DNA from 2 places in the Heyndrickxia sp. FSL K6-6286 genome. Region 2 is predicted to be linked to the other one. Evidence: a T-box and tRNA genes for the amino acid it is inferred to sense, from the RefSeq annotation. Region 2 holds a T-box; the other holds one or more tRNA genes.

Evidence for each region. A T-box is a leader RNA that pairs with one kind of tRNA and senses whether it is charged. The one in region 2 lies ahead of leuS (leucine--tRNA ligase), so its partner is inferred to be a tRNA-Leu.
Region 1: it encodes a tRNA-Leu, which carries the amino acid that the T-box ahead of leuS (leucine--tRNA ligase) is inferred to sense. The anticodon was not compared.

What each region holds. Positions count from the first base shown of each region.
Region 1 is NZ_CP152029.1:4,899,339-4,905,760, reverse strand. It holds gene MHI39_RS24630 (PP2C family serine/threonine-protein phosphatase) at 1-372, shown strand, start outside; gene MHI39_RS24625 (Tex family protein) at 461-2,632, shown strand; gene cmpA (cortex morphogenetic protein CmpA) at 2,825-2,938, opposite strand; gene MHI39_RS24615 (SprT family protein) at 3,030-3,497, shown strand; tRNA gene MHI39_RS24610 (tRNA-Asn) at 3,574-3,648, shown strand; tRNA gene MHI39_RS24605 (tRNA-Ser) at 3,652-3,742, shown strand; tRNA gene MHI39_RS24600 (tRNA-Glu) at 3,760-3,831, shown strand; tRNA gene MHI39_RS24595 (tRNA-Asp) at 3,851-3,927, shown strand; tRNA gene MHI39_RS24590 (tRNA-Gln) at 3,963-4,037, shown strand; tRNA gene MHI39_RS24585 (tRNA-Lys) at 4,245-4,317, shown strand; tRNA gene MHI39_RS24580 (tRNA-Leu) at 4,358-4,442, shown strand; tRNA gene MHI39_RS24575 (tRNA-Leu) at 4,502-4,587, shown strand; tRNA gene MHI39_RS24570 (tRNA-Arg) at 4,648-4,724, shown strand; tRNA gene MHI39_RS24565 (tRNA-Pro) at 4,738-4,814, shown strand; tRNA gene MHI39_RS24560 (tRNA-Gly) at 4,834-4,907, shown strand; rRNA gene MHI39_RS24555 (16S ribosomal RNA) at 5,044-6,422, shown strand, end outside.
Region 2 is NZ_CP152029.1:1,527,196-1,533,617, forward strand. It holds gene MHI39_RS07665 (MFS transporter) at 12-1,205, shown strand; T-box leader at 1,290-1,509, shown strand; gene leuS (leucine--tRNA ligase) at 1,659-4,073, shown strand; gene MHI39_RS07675 (processed acidic surface protein) at 4,307-5,440, shown strand; gene MHI39_RS07680 (class D sortase) at 5,437-6,009, shown strand; gene MHI39_RS07685 (rhodanese-like domain-containing protein) at 6,176-6,422, shown strand, end outside.

The DNA of each region.
Region 1 (6,422 bases), 1.9 Mb from region 2:
CATTGCAATGAGGTTCTTGTTCAAAAAAGAGGAGCGGCGGTAGCGGTTTTAAAAGTTAATTTAAAGGAAAAGGAGTTCGCATATAGTTGTGTTGGAAATATACGCTTCTATTTGTATACACCTTCCGGAAAACTTACTTATCCTATTCCTGTAACAGGGTATTTATCGGGTCGTCCTCAAACTTTTCGAACTCAATGTTTTCCGTATGAGCCTGGATCAAAATTTTTACTTCATTCAGATGGATTAAGAACTTCCAATTCTAAAGCGTTATTAAGAAGCTGTTGTTCAATTGAAATGATTGCAAATGAACTCAAGAATGAAGAATATTTGAATGCGGATGATTCTACATTTATTATTGGGAGCTTGCACTAATGGCAAGCTTTTTCCTTTTGGTATAGTAGTGTTAAAATAAGATTATTGGAAACGATGTTATAAATTATGAGAAGTAGGTGTGTGCGGATTGGAACAAACGATTGAAAGAAAAGAAGAATTGCAGCAACGTTTATCGAAAGAGCTTAATTTTTCTAATAAACAAATAAAAAATGTAATCGCCCTTCTAGAAGAAGGTAATACGGTTCCGTTTATTGCCCGGTACCGAAAAGAAATGACAGGTGCTCTGGATGAAGTTCAAATTAGATCCATTATGGATAGATGGAGTTATATTCAAAATTTAGAGCAGAGAAAAGAAGAAGTGATTCGCCTAATCGATGAGCAAGGAAAGCTCACTGAGGAACTTCAACAAAGCATTATTCAAGCAGACAAATTACAAACGCTTGAAGATTTATATAGACCATACAAACAAAAGAGACGAACGAAGGCAACAATAGCAAAAGAAAAAGGATTGGAACCGTTAGCTGAGTGGATCATGACATTTCCATTGAATGAGGACGTTAATAAGAAAGCAGGACTTTTCCTTTCAGAAGAAAAAGATATTCATACAGTAGAAGATGCTCTTGCAGGGGCGAAGGATATTATAGCGGAATGGATTTCAGATGATGCTGCAAATCGTGACTGGATACGAAAAGAAACGTTTAAAACAGGAATGATAGCTTCATCGGTAAAAAAAGAGGAAATTGATTCTAAAAAAGTCTTTGAAATGTATTATGAATATGAAGAACCAATTCGTAAAATTGTACCGCATCGCATTTTAGCCTTAAATCGTGGTGAGAAGGAAGAAGTTCTTCGAGTGTCTATTCATCCGGAAACGGAGAAAATTGTTAATCACCTTTATCAAAAGGTGATAAAAAAAGCACAGTCAAGTGTGACTTCACTAGTAAAAGAAGCGATTGAAGACAGTTATAAACGTTTAATCCAACCTTCTATTGAAAGAGAAATAAGAAATGATTTAACAGAAAAAGCGGAAAATCAAGCCATTCATATTTTCTCTGAAAACTTAAGAAACCTTTTGCTTCAGCCACCGTTAAAAGGAAAGATTGTGCTGGGGGTCGATCCTGCTTATCGAACAGGGTGTAAATTAGCTGTTGTTAATGAAACAGGTAAAGTATTATCGATAGGTGTGATCTATCCTCACCCACCAAAAGCAAAACCAGAGGAAGCAAGGCAGAAGCTTATTGAGGTTATTAGAGATTCCAATGTAGAAGTGATTGCGATTGGTAATGGGACCGCTTCACAGGAAACGGAACAATTTGTAGCAGAAATTTTAAGGGAAATAGATAAGGAAATATCTTATATTATTGTCAATGAAGCTGGTGCAAGTGTTTATTCAGCTTCGGATCTTGCCCGAGAAGAATTCCCTGATTTTCAAGTTGAAGAAAGAAGTGCAGTCTCTATAGCGAGAAGATTACAGGATCCACTAGCCGAATTAGTAAAAATAGACCCGAAATCTGTCGGTGTAGGCCAGTATCAGCACGATGTTTCTCAAAAAAATCTAAATGAATCTCTTACTTTTGTTGTAGAAACAGCGGTTAACCAAGTAGGTGTTAATGTAAACACGGCTTCCTCCTCCCTATTACAATATGTATCAGGATTGAGTAAATCAGTTGCCAATAATATAGTTAAATTCAGAAATGAAGCGGGGAAAATTAATAATAGAAATCAACTAAAGTCGATTCCACGTCTAGGTGCGAAAACCTACGAACAATGCATTGGTTTCTTGCGAATTATTGATGGTGATGATCCATTAGATAAAACACCTATCCATCCTGAAAACTACGATGCTGTGAAAAAGCTATTAAACAAAATCGATTGTACAGTGGCAGATATAGGTGGGGAGAAGTTAAAGACTGCTCTTGAATCGATTTCATTAAGTAGCCTATCCGATGAACTAGGTATTGGTGAACTGACATTGAAAGATATTATCGATGCCTTAAACCGTCCAGGACGTGATCCGCGTGATGAGTTGCCTCAACCGTTACTTAAGAAGGATATATTGAAATTAGAAGATTTAAAAGTAGGTACTGAAATGCAAGGTACTGTTCGAAATGTAGTTGATTTTGGGGCATTTGTCGATGTAGGTGTAAAAGAAGACGGCCTTGTTCATATATCAAAGCTAAGTAATAAATTTGTTAAGCATCCATTAGATGTAGTTGCTCTAGGAGATATAGTAACTGTATGGGTAGAGAATGTGGATGTACAAAAAGGAAGATTATCATTAACGATGCTACCAAAATAAAAGGCGTGTTATCACACGCCTTTCTTTATTGGCGTAGTAATAAAGATTCGAATCATTTATTTAGTTGAACTTCAGGTAAATTCCTACTCCTTGAATTTATCAATGTAGGAATCTGAAAATGTAAGGGTGTAAAGTACCTTTTTGTCATTTCATTAATAATAAGTGAGGATTGTCTAGAAAGTTGTTTCAGCTTTAATTTTGAAGTTTATTTTGATAGAAGAACCAACATTGGTTAAGTAGTTTGATTTGGTAATGATCTTTTTCTGAAAAGGCTTTTCGAATTTGGTTTTGAAACCATGTCGGCATAACATCAAGTCCTTCCTTAATAAAAAGTAGGTTAATACCTAGTATATGCTATAATAGGTTGTCTTGTTCGTTCGAAAAAGGGGTGAAAATAATGAACAATGATCAGCTTCAAGATTTGGTTGAAAGATTATCATTGCAATTATTTGGAAAGACATTTAAACATAAGGCATTATTTAATCCAAGGCTTCGAACAACAGGAGGAAGATACTTATTAAGCTCCCATAATATTGAAATCAATAAAAAATATTATGATGAATTTGGAGAAGCGGAGCTAATTGGGATAATCAAGCATGAGCTCTGTCATTACCATCTTCATTTAGAGGGAAGGGGCTACCAACATAGGGATTCAGATTTTAAAAAGCTACTTTCAGCTGTCGATGCTCCAAGATTTTGTACCCCATTATTAACGAAGAGTGTTAAAAAAACAACTCTAGACTATGTATATATTTGTACTGATTGTCATACACTATTCAAACGTAAAAAGCGGATGAATATTAACCGATATGTATGTGGGAAATGCCGTGGAAAGTTAATGTTAATTAGTGAAAAAAGATCATAAAATAAATTTTAAAAAACTAGTTGACATTGTGATTGATTCTAATTATAATTTTAAGAGTCGACAAGATGATTGTCATTCCGCAGTAGCTCAGTGGTAGAGCTATCGGCTGTTAACCGATCGGTCGTAGGTTCGAATCCTACCTGCGGAGCCATATGGGGAAGTACTCAAGTGGCTGAAGAGGCGCCCCTGCTAAGGGTGTAGGTCGCGTAAGCGGCGCGAGGGTTCAAATCCCTCCTTCTCCGCCAGTAAAACTATTGAATGTGGCCCGTTGGTCAAGCGGTTAAGACACCGCCCTTTCACGGCGGTAACACGGGTTCGAATCCCGTACGGGTCATTTTTAAAAAAATATATTTGGTCCGGTAGTTCAGTTGGTTAGAATGCCTGCCTGTCACGCAGGAGGTCGCGGGTTCGAGTCCCGTCCGGACCGCCATTTAAAAACAAAAATGGTTTTTGATAAATACATATTGGGCTATAGCCAAGTGGTAAGGCAACGGACTTTGACTCCGTCACTCGTTGGTTCGAATCCAGCTAGCCCAGCCATTTTTTTATTTTGGTAAGGAAATAAAGAAATATAAAAATAGTATGAGCCATTAGCTCAGTTGGTAGAGCACGATCGAGTAAGCTGCGTAGCAATACAACAGCGTACCAATCGAGTTGCATCTTGAATAAACTTTCTGAGATTGGGACGTCGTAGATGCACAATTTGTTCTAAGGTGCATATCTATAATAGCTTGAATTTAATAGTAAGAGCCATTAGCTCAGTTGGTAGAGCATCTGACTTTTAATCAGAGGGTCGAAGGTTCGAGTCCTTCATGGCTCACCTTTGTTTTTGTGAAGTAAAGTAACTTAACTTTCATAACGCGGGTGTGGCGGAATTGGCAGACGCACCAGACTTAGGATCTGGCGCCGCAAGGCGTGGGGGTTCGACTCCCTTCACCCGCACCAAAAAAATCTTGACTTTTATCTAGCAGTTTGTTATCATATCTTATGTCGCTTTTTTAAATGCGGTCGTGGCGGAATGGCAGACGCGCTAGGTTGAGGGCCTAGTGGTGGCAACACCGTGGAGGTTCAAGTCCTCTCGGCCGCACCAAAGATTATATACAGGCAAAAGAACTGAAGTTTTTGCAAAGCAAAATATCTTTCCGTGATTGCGCCCGTAGCTCAATTGGATAGAGCGTCTGACTACGGATCAGAAGGTTATGGGTTCGACTCCTATCGGGCGCGCCATTATATATCCTAACGGGAAGTAGCTCAGCTTGGTAGAGCACATGGTTTGGGACCATGGGGTCGCAGGTTCGAATCCTGTCTTCCCGACCATTACAAATTTGAATATTATGCGGGTGTAGTTTAGTGGTAAAACTACAGCCTTCCAAGCTGTTGTCGTGGGTTCGATTCCCATCACCCGCTCCAAAAAAAAGTTGTTGACATCAACTTAAAAAGATGTTAAGATATAAAAGTTGTTAAAGAAATAGATTGATCTTTGAAAACTGAACAAAACGAAACGTCAATGAATTACTTTTATTTATAAAGAGCTATATCAAACATCTTTTTGGAGAGTTTGATCCTGGCTCAGGACGAACGCTGGCGGCGTGCCTAATACATGCAAGTCGAGCGAATCTGATGGGAGCTTGCTCCCTGATGATTAGCGGCGGACGGGTGAGTAACACGTGGGTAACCTGCCTGTAAGACTGGGATAACTCCGGGAAACCGGGGCTAATACCGGATAACTTTTTTCTTCGCATGAGGGAGAATTGAAAGATGGCCTCGGCTATCACTTACAGATGGACCCGCGGCGCATTAGCTAGTTGGTGAGGTAACGGCTCACCAAGGCGACGATGCGTAGCCGACTTGAGAGGGTGATCGGCCACACTGGGACTGAGACACGGCCCAGACTCCTACGGGAGGCAGCAGTAGGGAATCTTCCGCAATGGACGAAAGTCTGACGGAGCAACGCCGCGTGAGTGATGAAGGTTTTCGGATCGTAAAACTCTGTTGTTAGGGAAGAACAAGTATCGTTCGAATAGGGCGGTACCTTGACGGTACCTAACCAGAAAGCCACGGCTAACTACGTGCCAGCAGCCGCGGTAATACGTAGGTGGCAAGCGTTGTCCGGAATTATTGGGCGTAAAGCGCGCGCAGGCGGTTTCTTAAGTCTGATGTGAAATCTTGCGGCTCAACCGCAAGCGGCCATTGGAAACTGGGAGACTTGAGTGCAGAAGAGGAGAGTGGAATTCCACGTGTAGCGGTGAAATGCGTAGAGATGTGGAGGAACACCAGTGGCGAAGGCGACTCTCTGGTCTGTAACTGACGCTGAGGCGCGAAAGCGTGGGGAGCGAACAGGATTAGATACCCTGGTAGTCCACGCCGTAAACGATGAGTGCTAAGTGTTAGAGGGTTTCCGCCCTTTAGTGCTGCAGCTAACGCATTAAGCACTCCGCCTGGGGAGTACGGCCGCAAGGCTGAAACTCAAAGGAATTGACGGGGGCCCGCACAAGCGGTGGAGCATGTGGTTTAATTCGAAGCAACGCGAAGAACCTTACCAGGTCTTGACATCCTCTTGACCTCCCTAGAGATAGGGATTTCCCTTCGGGGACAAGAGTGACAGGTGGTGCATGGTTGTCGTCAGCTCGTGTCGTGAGATGTTGGGTTAAGTCCCGCAACGAGCGCAACCCTTGACCTTAGTTGCCAGCATTCAGTTGGGCACTCTAAGGTGACTGCCGGTGACAAACCGGAGGAAGGTGGGGATGACGTCAAATCATCATGCCCCTTATGACCTGGGCTACACACGTGCTACAATGGATGGTACAAAGGGCTGCAAGACCGCGAGGTTTAGCCAATCCCATAAAACCATTCTCAGTTCGGATTGTAGGCTGCAACTCGCCTACATGAAGCCGGAATCGCTAGTAATCGCGGATCAGCATGCCG
Region 2 (6,422 bases):
GGGGCGGTTTCATGCCAAAGTCATTATGGATGTTGGTAATCGGTATGATGGTAAATGTAACGGGCTCTTCTTTTTTATGGCCTTTAAATGCTATCTACATGCATGATCATCTAGGGAAATCTTTATCTGTGGCAGGTATCGTATTAATGTTAAATTCTGCTGCAAGTGTACTAGGAAATTTATTAGGTGGAAGTTTTTATGATAAGTTTGGTGGTTATCGTACGATATTAATTGGAGTATTTATCACCATATTTTCTTTGATTGGTATGACTTTTTGGCATGAATGGCCAACATATGCAATCTTTTTAACTGTTATCGGGTTTGGCTCAGGGATTATTCCTCCAGCTATTTTTGCAATGGCGGGCTCCGTTTGGAAAGAGGGAGGAAGAAAGGCATTCAATGCTATTTACATTGCACAGAATTTTGGAGTTGCAGTCGGTTCAGCATTAGGAGGTTTTGTAGCTTCCTTTTCCTTTGATTATATTTTTATTGCTAATTTACTTATGTTTATTGTTTTTTTCTTCATTTCATTTTTTGGATATCGCAATATAAAATCCGAACAAGGGAATCATACCTCTGTTATTCATGAGAAAAAACCAATTAAGAACAAAACAAAGTTTATTTCTTTAATGATCTTATGTGCAGGCTATTTATTGTGTTGGGTTGGTTATGTTCAATGGCAGTCAACGATTGCTACTTATACACAAGAAATTAACATTTCCTTAAGTCAATATAGTATGTTGTGGACAATAAATGGTGCATTAATTGTCCTTGGTCAACCATTGTTAAATCCTATAATGAAACTGTTCGGTACAAATCTAAAAGGTCCAATTATTACAGGTATTGTTATTTTTATGTGTTCATTTGGAATTGCCAGTTTTGCTTCTGATTTTAAAGGATTCTTAACTGCGATGATTATACTTACCATTGGAGAAATGTTTGTATGGCCAACTGTACCAACCATAGCCGATAAGTTAGCACCTAAAGGAAAAGAAGGATTTTTCCAAGGAATTGTTAATAGTACAGCAACGGGTGGGAGAATGATTGGTCCATTATTGGGCGGAATTTTAGTGGATGTATATAGTATGTCATTATTATTTAAAGCTCTTATTGTATTACTAATCGTTTCCATTATCTTATCATTAATATATGATCGCCCACTTAAATCAAAATCAAAAGTAGATAAACAATCCATACCTATGTAAGGAAGACTATTTATAATTAAAATAGTAAAATGTACTTGATAATAAGTATAATATTGGTTACAATGGTGAATACAATTATCAGATAGCTAAACGTTGAGAAGGAATAGTAGTGATGATCTCCTTGATAAGAGAGTTGGCGGTCGGTGCAAGCCAATCAGGAACATCATGAACTCACCTTGGAGTTGCAAATGTGAACATCAATTAAGTAATATTTGCCGTTTTCCGCGTTAAGGATGAATGAAGTGAGTGGTTTACACTAATTTGGGTGGTACCGCGGGAGAATATACAGCCTCTCGTCCCTTTAATAGGGATGAGAGGCTTTTTATATTGTTTTTTAAGGCTCTATTCTTAAACATTGTTGCTAGTTAGGTAAGTTTAACTATTTAAGTTAAGTAAAAGGCAACTCTTTATTTAACTGAGAAAAGGGTCATTGATAAAGAAGGAGGATTTTACATGAGTTTTAATCATCATGAAATTGAAGAAAAATGGCAAAAGTTTTGGGAAGAGAATAAAACATTTAAAACAACTGAAGACGAGAATAAGCCTAATTTTTATGCATTAGATATGTTTCCTTATCCATCTGGTGTGGGTCTTCATGTTGGTCATCCAGAAGGATATACTGCAACAGATATTGTATCAAGAATGAAAAGAATGCAAGGATATAATGTACTTCATCCAATGGGATGGGACGCATTCGGATTACCTGCCGAACAATATGCAATTGATACAGGTAACGATGTAGTGGAATTCACAAAGCATAATATTAATACGTTTACTCGTCAAATAAAAGAGCTAGGGTTCTCATATGATTGGGAGCGTGAGGTAAATACAACTGACCCTAATTACTATAAATGGACGCAATGGATTTTTCTAAAGCTATACGAAAAAGGACTTGCTTATGTCGATGAAGTTCCTGTTAACTGGTGTCCAGCTCTTGGGACAGTTCTTGCCAATGAAGAGGTTATCGATGGTAAGAGTGAACGTGGCGGCCACCCTGTTGAACGTCGTCCTATGAAACAATGGATGCTTAAAATTACTGCTTATGCGGATCGTTTAATTGATGATTTAGAAGACGTTGATTGGCCAGAAAATCTAAAGGATATGCAACGTAACTGGATTGGCCGTTCAGAGGGTGCTGAAGTAACTTTTACTATTGAAGGCACAGGTAAAAATTTCACAGTATTTACAACTCGTCCAGATACTTTGTTTGGCGCTACTTATGCAGTTTTAGCACCTGAACACCCGCTCGTTAATGACATTACAACAGAGGAACAAAAGCAAGCGATTGAAAATTATCTTGAGCAAATTAAATCAAAAAGCGATTTAGAAAGAACAGATTTAGCGAAAGATAAAACAGGTGTTTTTACAGGAGCGTATGCAATTAATCCAGTCAATAATGAAAAAATGCCAATTTGGATTGCTGATTATGTTCTAATGAGTTATGGGACAGGAGCAATTATGGCAGTTCCAGCACATGATGAACGCGATTATGAGTTTGCGAAGAAATTTGGATTAGAAATTAAAGCAGTTGTTGCTGGTGGCGACGTGGATAAAGAGGCATATACAGGAGATGGAGAACATATCAACTCTGGTTTCCTTGATGGATTAAACAAAGAAGACGCTATTTCGAAGATGATTGCGTGGCTCGAAGAAAAAAATATAGGAACGAAAAAAATAACTTACCGTTTAAGAGATTGGTTATTTAGCCGTCAACGTTATTGGGGTGAACCAATTCCTATTATTCATTGGGAAGATGGAACAATGACTACTGTTCCTGAAGATCAACTTCCGTTGACACTCCCAGTAATGAAAGAAATCAAACCATCTGGAACAGGAGAATCACCACTTGCGAATGCTAGTGATTGGGTAAATGTTGTTGATCCAGCTACTGGTAAAAAAGGTCGTCGAGAAACAAATACAATGCCTCAATGGGCAGGTAGCAGTTGGTATTTCCTACGTTATGTAGATCCTAAAAATGAAAATGCCTTGGCAGACTTTGAAAAATTAAAAAAATGGCTTCCTGTTGATATTTATATTGGTGGTCAAGAGCATGCTGTTCTTCATTTGTTATATGCACGTTTCTGGCATAAATTCTTGTATGATATCGGTGTTGTTCCAACTAAAGAACCATTCCAAAAATTATTTAATCAAGGGATGATCCTTGGAGAAAACAATGAAAAAATGAGTAAATCAAAAGGAAATGTTGTTAATCCAGATCATATCATTGATAGTCATGGAGCAGATACATTACGTCTATATGAAATGTTTATGGGACCTTTAGATGCATCGATTGCTTGGTCAACCAACGGATTAGATGGTGCAAGAAGATTCCTTGACCGTGTGTGGCGCTTACTTGTTGATGAAACAGGTGAAATTACAAGCAAAGTTCAGCAAGGACATTCTGATGTGCTTGAAAAAGTGTATCATCAGACGGTGAAAAAGGTAACGGAAGACTTTAATCAACTTGGATTTAATACAGCAATTTCACAAATGATGGTATTCATTAATGAAGCATATAAATCTGATGTTCTACCGAAAGAATATATTGAAGGCTTCGTTAAATTACTTTCACCAATTTGCCCACATATTGCTGAGGAACTATGGAGTAAATTAGGGCATGAAGGTACAATCACTTATGAAGCATGGCCAATTTTCGATGAATCGAAACTAGTTGATGCAGAAGTTGAAATCGTTGTACAGCTTAATGGTAAAGTCCGTTCGAAAATGATGGTTTCAAGCGAAATTTCTCGTGAACAACTTGAAGCATTCGTAATGGAGGATGAAAAAGTAAAAGAATTGATTGATGGAAAAACGATCCGTAAAGTGATTGCTGTCCCTGGAAAGCTAGTTAACATTGTTGCAAACTAATAAAAATGATGGAATTAAAGGGAAATACAGGTAGAATAATGATTGTTTTTGTGAAAGATTATAATTTGATTACAAGGCAGAATCCTTATTTATTAAGGTTTCTGCCCTTTTTTTATGGTGAAAAAAATATTTGATATTTTACATAAACGAAATAAAAAAATCAATACTATCTTAAAAAAATTTTCTAGCTTATAGTATGAAAGTATTTATTTAATAATAATGGGGGAAAAAAGTTGAAAAAGATTTTTTTATTTATCACAGCATTTATTGTATGTTTAAATTTTTTACCAAGTTTAAGTTCGGCAGCATCTTTTGAAGAGGAGCTCATGTCATATTTTGAAGATATTGATATGTCAGAGGAAGAATTGAATGACTTTTTAGAATACTTTTATGATGAAAATATTGATTCATTTTCTTCGGTGGCTGAATTGAAGGAGTTTCTAGGAGAACCTATTAATAATGATAATTTACAAAAATTAATCGTAGAGTATCAATTTAAAGATGAAGCAGATCTTAAGGATTTCTTAGTAGAAAATGGAGAAATAGATAAAGAGGATAATCTAAATGATGTTTATCGTTTTATCAATACTTTAGATGAGACCATTTCTTTTTATATCGGTACACCAATCACGAAGGAAAATCTAAAATCTTTATTAGAAGATTATGATATGAGCTATGAGGAACTAATAGAATTACTTTCAAGTAATGGAGATTCTATCGACCAATACAAATATATTGAAGACCTCGATAATGCAATTCTTGCTTATACAGATGATTCAGAGATATTCTCTGATATTTTTAAAGAAATTGGGATAACAGATGATGAAGTTGAAAATTTGCTGAATCATTTTATGTCCATTGATATGGATGAAAAAATGGAGCAAAAGCTTGAAGCCATTTCTGAGCGTATGATGGCGATTGGGGATTTTGAAAGCGAGACAGATTTATCAGACGATCAGATTCAAGAGATTATTCAAGCATATCAAGAAATCTTAGCATTATTTAAACTAGATGCTAAGTTCTATTTAGTAAAAGGTACAGATAAAAAACCAATAACATTGAATGAATTAACCAAGCTTGAAACAACGAATGGATATAATCTATCTATCGAATTATATAATTATAATGGTGATTTTTTAGCAGATATGATGATTTCAGCAAATCTATTTGGTTCTGAATTGATTACTGATACGATTAATAAGGTAGAAAAAGTTGAAAAAAGTATAACCAAACCAGTTAAGAAAACAATAAAAGGCGGTAAATTACCGAATACTGCTGGACACTATGTTGATAATATATTAGGTGGACTTGCTATGCTTATCGTAGGTAGTCTAGTGCTACGTAGGTGGCGAACAAAGAAAATATGAGGACGAAAAAAATCCTTCTTTTTATTTTCGGTTGTATATTTATTTTATGTGGAATATGGATTATAAGCATGAATGGATATAGGTTGTTTTATTTACAACATCCTAACGATGTATACATAACCACTTTGGAACCGAAAACTGAAAACAGTAGGAAGCTTTATCAAAAAGCTCCGAAAAAAGGTGACATAATTGGAAAATTAGTTATTCCAAAAATCAATGCGGGTTTACCAATTTATGAAGGGGCAGAAGACGAGGAGCTAGTGAAGGGTGTTGGTCATTTTTCAAAAAGTGTACTGCCTGGTGAAAAAGACAATTCGGTACTATCAGGGCATCGGGACACTGTTTTTCGCAAGTTAGGTGAAATGAAAAAAGATGATGAATTAATCGTAAAGACATCTGCTGGACAATTCACCTATAAAATTAAGAAAATTAAAATCGTTGATGCAGATGATCGAACGGTAATTGTTCCAAAACCTAGAGCAACATTAACGGTCACAACTTGTTATCCTTTTAACTATATTGGAGATGCACCTAAACGATTTATTTTAGTTGCTGATCTAGTTCGTTGATTTTCGCTCTAAAACGGAGTATTTATACTGTAAAACTCTTGAATTTGGTTTTTATCGGATGTTCTCTATAAAAACAACATCTTGTAAAAGAGCCTTAATTATTCCTTTAATAATAATTTTGGTATAATAGCAAAAGAATATTATTTATTGAAAGGAAGACGTGTGAATGAGTGAATTTCCAATTATTACTCCTGATGAATTGAAGGAAAAGCTGGAAAAAGGAGAAAAACTAAATTTAATAGATGTTCGTGAGGCTGATGAAGTGGCGGAAGGAATGATACCAGAAGCAAAGCATATACCAATGGGAAAAATTCCAGAGTCATTAGATCAATTAGACCAAAATGTGGAATACATAATGATTTGTCGTTCTGGAGGTCGAAGTGCCAGGGTTTGTCAATTTCTTCAAGATAATG